2 regions of the Brevibacillus sp. Leaf182 genome follow, and region 1 is predicted to be linked to the other one. Evidence: riboswitches for the same ligand, from Rfam matches in the RefSeq annotation. Region 1 holds a riboswitch; the other holds the start of a gene.
What was found. Region 1 has a riboswitch for S-adenosylmethionine ahead of ASG16_RS21640 (aminotransferase class I/II-fold pyridoxal phosphate-dependent enzyme). Riboswitches for the same ligand answer to the same signal wherever they lie in the genome.
Positions count from the first base shown of each region.

Region 2: it holds a riboswitch for S-adenosylmethionine, as region 1 does, so the genes downstream of both, metH (methionine synthase) here and ASG16_RS21640 (aminotransferase class I/II-fold pyridoxal phosphate-dependent enzyme) in region 1, are expected to answer to the same signal.

Region 1 covers NZ_LMPN02000031.1:39,643-44,063, forward strand. Annotated here, with positions in the region: gene ASG16_RS21625 (hypothetical protein) at 1-204, shown strand, start outside; gene ASG16_RS21630 (DUF5665 domain-containing protein) at 214-555, opposite strand; gene ASG16_RS21635 (pyridoxamine 5'-phosphate oxidase family protein) at 694-1,152, shown strand; SAM riboswitch class I at 1,227-1,346, shown strand; gene ASG16_RS21640 (aminotransferase class I/II-fold pyridoxal phosphate-dependent enzyme) at 1,441-2,604, shown strand; gene ASG16_RS21645 (trans-sulfuration enzyme family protein) at 2,601-3,788, shown strand; gene ASG16_RS21650 (YhcN/YlaJ family sporulation lipoprotein) at 3,813-4,415, opposite strand.
Region 2 covers NZ_LMPN02000034.1:3,723-8,143, reverse strand. Annotated here, with positions in the region: gene metH (methionine synthase) at 1-1,831, opposite strand, end outside; SAM riboswitch class I at 1,953-2,054, opposite strand; gene ASG16_RS25865 (YjcZ family sporulation protein) at 2,268-2,375, shown strand; gene ASG16_RS25860 (YcdB/YcdC domain-containing protein) at 2,443-4,421, opposite strand, start outside.

The DNA of each region.
Region 1 (4,421 bases):
AAAGTCATTGTCGAGCCTGTGAAGCCAACAGACGAGGATGAAGACGACGATGATGACAAAAAGAAAAAAGAAAAAGGGAAGCAGAAAGATAAGCATCCCAACGGCAACGCGTATGGCTATTGGAAAAAGCACGACAAACATCATGATGACGATAATGATCAGGACGATGACGACGACGAAGATCATGACGACGACAGAGACTAGTCTCTAGCGTTAAGGTCGCTGCTTGTAAGTCTCGACGTACTCCACCAATTGTCTGATGTAATCCCCGAGAATGGGGATTGAAAGAAATTGCGTCAAGAGGGAGCCGAGGAAAGCCAAAACGATAGCAGTACCAATCGTCAATCCCAGACCCCGGGCAAGACCTGCGAGGAAATTGATCCAGAGCAGCTTGCGCGGGGCTGTGTAATTTTGGATCACGTCTGCTAGTCGAATATCTTCCAGGAACATTGCAATTTTATGCATCCGCTCATTTACCTTCCGAACTTCCTGAAGCTCTTCAAGAACTTGGTCAATTTGCTGCATGAGGCGGTCTGTAGGCGACAAGCTGTCCATCCCCTTCCATCATTCGGTATCGTTACCTACCAGTCTAGGGAAAAAGACAACCAGAATCAAGGTGGAGAGGAAACGTTTGCCTATCCGCTATGCGAAGGGTAAAATGAACGTACAAAACGTTTGTTAGGAGGCTTTGAAATGGCTGAAACTGTTTCCCAATCTCTTTCCGAAGATTTATTCCAGCTCTTGCAAAAGGAGCGTTTTGTTACCTTGGGCACAGTAGATCATGAGTCAGGGGCACCATCGCTCAGCTCCTTGTCCTGGACGTATGCTGTCAGCGCCGATACGATTCGTTTTGCCGTGGATAATCGCTCACGTATTTTGGCTAATATTGCGAAGGAACCGCAAGTTGTCCTGCATTTGATCGGTGCCGGCTCATCTTTTGCCATTAATGGTCGTGCCACCGTCAAAACAGACCGACTGGAAGGTGTTCCGCTCAAGCTGGCCATGGCAGAAATCAAAATTGAGGCCGTTCGTGATATTATGTTTTATGGTTCCCGTATTTCCGTAGAACCACAATATGAAAAGACGTATGACAAAAACGCGGCAGCGAAGCTGGACAATCAAGTTATGACCGCCTTGAAAGATGCAAATTAACGGGTGGAAATAAATTGTTGACAAGAATCCTGCCGATCCTTTAGTATTAGGTTCAATCGAATTGAATAGCAATCTTCTTATCCAGAGCGGCGGAGGGACTGGCCCGATGATGCCCGGCAACCAATCACCTGTATATTAACAGGGAGATAATGGTGCTAATTCCTGCAGAGTTATCAAACTCTGAAAGATGAGAAGGATTTGCTTACGGCGACGTAAACAAAGCCTTCTTTCAGAGGAAAGAGGGCTTTTTTGATGCCCTCGTACACTATTGGAGGGAGAGAAACAGACATGAAATTGGAAACAAAGTTGATTCAGGCGGGAGTAGGCAGAGACGAAAAAACAGGGGCGGTGAGCTTTCCTGTTTACTATGCAACGGCTTATCGCCATCCTGCCTTGGGCCAGAGCACTGGATATGATTATACACGCACAGCTAATCCTACTCGCACCATATTGGAGGAGACCATCGCTGAAGCGGAATCAGGGGATGCAGGATTCGCTTGCGCCTCAGGAATGGCTGCTGTTCATACTGTCATGGGCTTGTTTTCCCAAGGGGATCATCTGATCGTTTCACTCGATCTGTACGGGGGAACCTATCGATTGTTCGAGCAAGTGCTCTCTCGCTACGGTCTGACGTTTTCATACGTGGATTTGCGTGACATAGGTGCACTCAAAAATGCGATTCTTCCAAATACAAAGGCCATCTTCGTTGAGACACCAACCAATCCGCTCATGCAGATTACCGATATTCGAGCAGTAACGCAATTGGCGAAGCAGCACGGGCTCCTCACGATTGTAGACAACACATTCTTAACCCCGTATTGTCAACGCCCACTAGAGCTTGGTGCAGATATCGTCTTACATAGTGCGACCAAGTATTTGGCAGGACATAATGATGTGCTGGCTGGACTCATCGTCACAAAGGGGGGAGAGTTGTCGGAAAAAATCCGGTTTTTGCACAATTCAATCGGTGCAGTGCTCGGACCACAAGATTGTTGGCTGCTCGTTCGCGGGATGAAAACATTGGCATTGCGGATGGAGCGCCATCAATCCAATGCCTTGATTGTAGCGGAAAAGCTGCGTGAGCATCCAGCAGTTGCGGAGGTGTTTTATCCAGGTCTGCCCGAGCATCCGGGGCATGAGATCCAGGTGAATCAAGCGACTGGGCATAGTGGGATGGTATCGTTCCGTGTACGTGATGCAGAGCAGGTGGGATTGTTTTTGCAAAATCTGCAAATTGTGTCCTTTGCCGAAAGTCTGGGTGGCGTCGAGTCATTGTGTACGTATCCGGCGACGCAGACTCACGCCGATATCCCGCAAGAAGTACGAGAGCATGTCGGTGTTTGTGATCGATTGTTGCGACTGTCGGTTGGCATCGAGCATCCAGATGATGTCGTAGCCGATTTGTTTCAGGCATTGAATGCTAGTTTGGTCGTAGGGGGGAGTGTACGATGAATTTTGCAACCAAGCTCCTCCACGGTTCAACTTGCATTGACCCGTTCACAGGTGCGTCGTCGGTTCCGATTTATCAGGCTTCCACGTTTCATCAGGCTGATATCGATCAGCCAGGTACATTTGATTATGCCAGATCAGGCAATCCGACCAGGCAGGCTTTGGAGGAAGCCATTGCGTCTCTGGAGGGAGGCGCACGCGGTTTCGCGTTCTCATCTGGCATGGCTGCCATTTCCAGCGTGTTCATGTTGTTTTCAGCTGGAGACCATGTTGTAGTGGCGGAAGATGTATACGGTGGCACGTTTCGGTTTTTGACAAAGGTATTGTCGAGAATGGGCATCTCCGTTACGTTCGTGGATGCAACAGATACAGAAGCCGTTCGTGCGGCCATTACACCGGCGACGAAAGGGGTATACCTGGAGAGTCCCTCCAATCCCACCTTAAAGGTGACAGACATTGCAGCAGTTTCTCGTATCGCAAAGGAGCACAACTTGCTCGTCATAGTCGATAATACGTTTCTTACCCCGTATTACCAGCGGCCATTAGAGCTTGGCGCGGATGTGGTCATTCATAGTGCAACGAAGTTTATCGGAGGGCATAGCGACGTCGTGGCAGGTCTGGCTGTAACCAGAGAGGCTGCGTTGGGGGAGCAGCTCTACTTTATCCAGAATGGCATGGGAGCGATTCTGGGTGTGCAGGATTGCTGGCTCGTGATGCGTGGGCTCAAAACATTGAAAGCCCGATTGGATGTGAGCACGAAAACAGCCGCAAGCTTGGCTGACTGGTTATCTTCGCATCCACAAGTAAGCGGAGTCTACTATACAGGACTGGCGGATCATCCCGGTCATTTGATTCAAACACAACAAGCGACGGGTCATGGGGCTGTTCTTTCTTTTGATGTAGGGAACCGCGAGCGAGCAAAAGCGTTGTTTGATCGCGTAAAATTGCCGATTGTGGCTGTCAGCCTCGGGGCAGTCGAAACGATTCTCTCGTACCCAGCTACGATGTCACATGCAGCGATGCCTGCTGAGGAAAGAGCAGCAAGGGGAATCACAGATGGTTTGATCAGGTTGTCAGCCGGTTTAGAGGATTTCGATGATTTAGTGGCAGATTTGAAGCAAGCTTTGGATCATTTACCATCTGAAACACCAGTCTATAAAGAAAAAGAGGTATTCTCCCGGGCTTAAATCCGGGGGGATACCTCTTTTCTGTTAAGGTGTTCCTGTACGATTTGCGTTGATCTTGTTTTGTCCTTGCGGCTCTTTGTGCATGCGTTTTTCTTTTACTTGAGAAGGGGTTTCTTCGCGAGGCTGCACACTGCGCGGCAGTTGGGGAATGATCCGACCTACGATATCTGCCAACTCTTCCGTGATTCCAGCAACAGGATGGCCGCGACGAATATCATCTCTCATTTCACGTAACCGCTGTACGATAGCAGGGTCTGCCGTTACGACAGCGTTCGCTCCTTGAGGGTCTTCTTTCAGTGCTTCCGCAACCGTATACTTAATGACGCCGACTTCTGGGCGATCCAGATTCGGGTCCACAGTGATACCGACTACGGCATATTTGCCCAAGACCACAGCAGTCGCGCTGTGTACCCTTTTCACACGTGTTGCCAATTGGACCAGACGGTCAGCGGTGGCTTGAGAAGATTGATTATAAGCAGGCTCAGGAGTCGTTTGCTGAACGCGTTGCGTATGAGTGGCATGCTTCGGCTGTGCAGCCTGATTCGCCGGTGGTTTATTTCCCGACATGCATGCTGTAAGCAACAAGCTAAAACCGAGGCAGCAGATCATGATCCGTTTCACAGGCATTCTCCC
Region 2 (4,421 bases), on a different contig from region 1:
TTTGGCGATAAAATTCGGTGAAGGCCGCCAATGTCTCATCATTTGTCTCGAATAGAAGGGCTTCTGCCAGCTTTCTCTCGTTTTCTGGAATCGAAGCGTAGCGCTCCAGCTTTTCCGTGTTGACGATGGCGTAATCAAGCCCTGCGAGAGTCGTGTGATACAAGAAGACCGCATTCAGCACTTCCCGACCCGCAGGGGGCAAGCCGAAGGAAACGTTACTGACACCCAGGATCGTCTTACAAGCAGGCATTGCTTGTTTGATCAAACGAATGCCTTCTACCGTTTCCTTTGCAGAGCCGATGTATTGTTCATCCCCTGTCCCTACTGGAAAGACGAGTGGATCGAAAATAATATCCTGTGGCTTTATGCCATACTGGTTGACAAGAAGGTCATACGAGCGTTGCGCGACCTCCAGCTTCTTTTCGCGCGTGATCGCCATACCTGCTTCCTCAATCGTCCCAACGACAACGGAGGCACCGAACTTGTGAATAAGCGGAACGACTTCCTCAAATCGCTCCAACCCGTCTTCCAAGTTGATCGAGTTGAGAATGGCTTTCCCTTGTGAGTAGCGAAGTCCCAGCTCCATGACCTTGGCATCTGTCGAGTCGATCATGAGGGGCGCTTTTACTTTTTTCACGATGAACTGTAGGAATTTTTCCATATCTTCGTATTCATCACGGTCAGGATCAGCCAAGCATATATCGATGACATGTGCGCCGCGCTTTACTTGGGCCCGGGCAATATCGGATGCTTCTTCATAGTGACCAGCTGCAATCATTTCACGGAATTTTTTGGAACCGATGACATTGGTTCTCTCCCCTACTAGCAGGGGGCGATTGTCATCTTCGACGTAAACGACCTCGATCCCGGAGACCGCGCTCAGCGTTTCTACGGCTGCACTGCGCGGCTTGCAGTCTTTTAATGCTTCTGCCATCGCTTGAATATGGTCTGGCGTTGTTCCGCAGCAACCGCCAGCGACGTTTATCCAGCCCTGTTCAGCGAACGCCAGCATTTTGGAGGCAAGTCCTTGTGGCGTTTCATGGTAATGGCCGTTCTCGTCTGGCAAGCCTGCGTTTGGATAACAGCTAACCGCACATTGGGCAATTCCTGACAGTGTCCGCAGATGATCACGCATGAACTCTGGGCCTGTCGCACAGTTCAGACCAATGGAGACTGGCTTTATATGCTCCAAGGAGATGTAAAACGCCTCGATGTTTTGGCCCGCCAGCGTCGTGCCCATCGGCTCAATCGTACCTGACAGCATCACCGGGATCTCCTGTCCAAGCTCTTCAAAAGCTTTGCGAATCCCAATTCCACCAGCCTTGACGTTCAACGTATCTTGCGAGGTTTCCAAAAGAAGAACATCGGAGCCGCCGAGAATCAGACCTTTTGCCTGACGATAATACGCCTCGACCAGTTCTTCGAAAGTAACACCGCCTGTCAACGAGAGGGTCTTGGTCGTAGGTCCCATTGCACCTGCTACAAAACGCGGCCACTCCTCTGTGGAATAGGCATCCACCGCTTCTCTGGCCAAGCGAGCTGCCGCTATATTGATCTCAAGGTCTTTCTCCGGCACATCATACTCGGCCAAAACGATGGAAGCAGCACCAAACGTATTTGTCTCGACGATGTCTGCGCCCGCCTCTAAATATTTCTCATGAATGGAACGGATCACATCTGGTCTGGTCAGGTTCAGGAGTTCATTACAGCCATCATAGGCTTCACCGCCGAAATCATCAGCAGTCAGGTTCGCCTGTTGAAGCATGGTGCCCATTGCACCGTCCAGAATCAGAATTTTCCGGGAAAGCTGTTCGCGAAAAGTTGGTTTCATTGACGTGCCCCTTTTCTCCCTAGCATCGGCTTATTCTCTGTAATTGGGTAAATAAAATAAAAAAATCCTCTTCTTTGAAAGAAGAGGATTTGTCAGCAGATACGAAAACGCCTGAGACATCCTCTTATCTTTCAAAGCACGTAGCTTTGCTGGAATTGGCACCGGATTTTTACCGGTTGCCGAGGCTTCATCAGGCCAGTCCCTCTGCCTCTCTGGATAAGAGTCGTACACTTGTCATTTAGTTGTTATGCGAAATGTCTTGAATGTTTGCAAGTATCTTAACACCCCCGTTGTCTCCTCGTCAATTGTGAATTGTCTATTTTTTACTGAGCCTCTCCTCTTACGCGCCCATTTTTGCCTAAGCTGGGCATCCGCCCAGTCCAATATCGGCATTCGTGTATAGACTGGAGTATAACGGAAAGGAGGGGAAACAAAGATGAGTACATCTTTCTGCGGTAACGGATTCTTCGGTGACTGCTTCGCAATCGTGCTCGTGCTGTTTATCCTGTTGGTTATTATCGGGTGCTCGTGTGACGACTGTTAGATAAGTGTGTAAAAAAGGCTATCCCAAAGGCCATCAGGAATGGCTGCGGGATAGCCTTTTTTTCTTGTTATTTGGTGATGATTTTGCCTGTCACGGCATCCAGAGTAATATATTTGAACGCCAGCTTTTCGTCACTCCACGGCACATACGCCAGCTTTGGTTGAGCTAATTTTTGCCCATCCACATCTCTGCTCAAATAGACCAGCTTTAAAGGCATGACGCGTAAATACGCCTCAACGGCCGTGTCTTTCGAGACGATCTCGTCGGATGCTGGAAGCTCCACCAACTCGTGCGTCTCTCTGTAGTTTTCAAACTTTGTCACTTTGCCAGAAGACGGATCGACTGTTACTGAATAAGCCGCTGTTTGCCCGCGATCCTGTACTGGAATGCCATCCTTGCTCATGAGATATCTGAATTCCCATTCGCCCGATGACACAGGATTCGCTTCGTCTGGCTGTATGACTTTCGCCAATTGCACTTCTTTTATGCCTGGATCAACGTATTTAGGCAGAAAGGCAAGTGCAGCCTTTTCCGCTTGCTCGCGTTTGACTGTCATTGCTGTATCGGATCGCGGTGATCCCAACCCGACGACACTGCCTGTTTCTGCAAGGACTTCTACGCCGATATACTTGTCATTTTTATCATTCCAGACGTATTCCTTGCGTCCGTCACGGTTACTCTCTCTATAGGTCGAGTCATCCACTTGTATGCCGAATTCCGCTTGCAGCAACGCCTTTGCCTCATCCTTGGAGCGAACCTTGACGTATTCCTTTGGAGATTCGATCGGATGTGCTTCCTTCGTATTCAACTGATCATAAGCAAGCCCGTTATCTCCCGTTCCATACACCATCTTGCCATTGGTCGCGTCGATATACCACTCCTGACCATCTTCACGTCCTCTTTGCATGAAGGAAACAGCCGGCGTGTACTCCAGAATGGGCTGCCACATATCCCCTTGTTTTGATTCTGGCCGTATTCTCGGGTTCTGCACGTATCGAAGCTTCATATGCTCGCTCAGCTCTTTGATGGCTACCTCTTCTGACACAGCAGTCGATACATCCGGGTACTGCGACGGCTCAAATGTTTCGGGCTCCATCCTGAAATATTGGACGTGGCCAGAGTCAGTTGTTATTATGCTAATTTCATCAGACAACACTGGCAGTTCGTTATGATATCGCAGATACAACCCTGGATCGTTGGCGTCCAATAACCGATAGTTATCACTATCCGCCCCGAGCAGTTTGTTCAGGAACTGTCGCTCTTGCTGCAAGGCTTTTTCTCCTTCTGCTTCTTTCCGGCTCGCTCCTTCCTTTTCATCCCTATTCAAAAGCCTATACGATTCCAGTGCTTGACCATTTCCATAGATCACAAGAGAAACCTGATGTCCCTCCTTGTTCGATTTCCCCAAGATGAATGACATGCCATCGTGGTTCTTTTCTTTGTCCAAAAGAAGAAGGGATGGGCTTAAATCGGGCATGGCATCTGTCAGCTTGGTGAAAAAGGCTTGTTCGCTCTTGTTCAATCGCCCGAAAAACGCGACTTGCTCCTGTTGGTCAATTCCAACCGACATTACGTCGAACGGAACGGGCTGGCCGCTTTCCATTCGTTGATAATTCACGCTCATCCATGGGCCTTTTACCATATACTCGTCGGTATAGATCTGAGTCTGGACGTGCTGATAGGACTTGCTTCCCTCCCCAAGGAAAGCTTGTAGAAATGCGTTTGCAGCATTCTCCGCAGTCTTGGCTGATGGCAATCTCCCTTCCTTCTGTTCTCCTCGATCACCATCAATTGTAAAGCTCTCAATTTGTCCTGTCTGTATATCATAGGCAACCTTGGCACGAGCATTATCGCCTTCCAATAACGTTAGATCACTGATTCCATGGCTTGTACGATCCACTCTTATTGTCATCTTGCTCAAGGCTGGAATCACTTTTTTTAATGGTAAAATGGCCTCTTCCGCCGACACCTTTACACTGTTCTGATTTGCCTCTTTATTGTTTTTTTTCGTAGCAGTCGTTGCAACCGCATTAGTTACATTTTTGC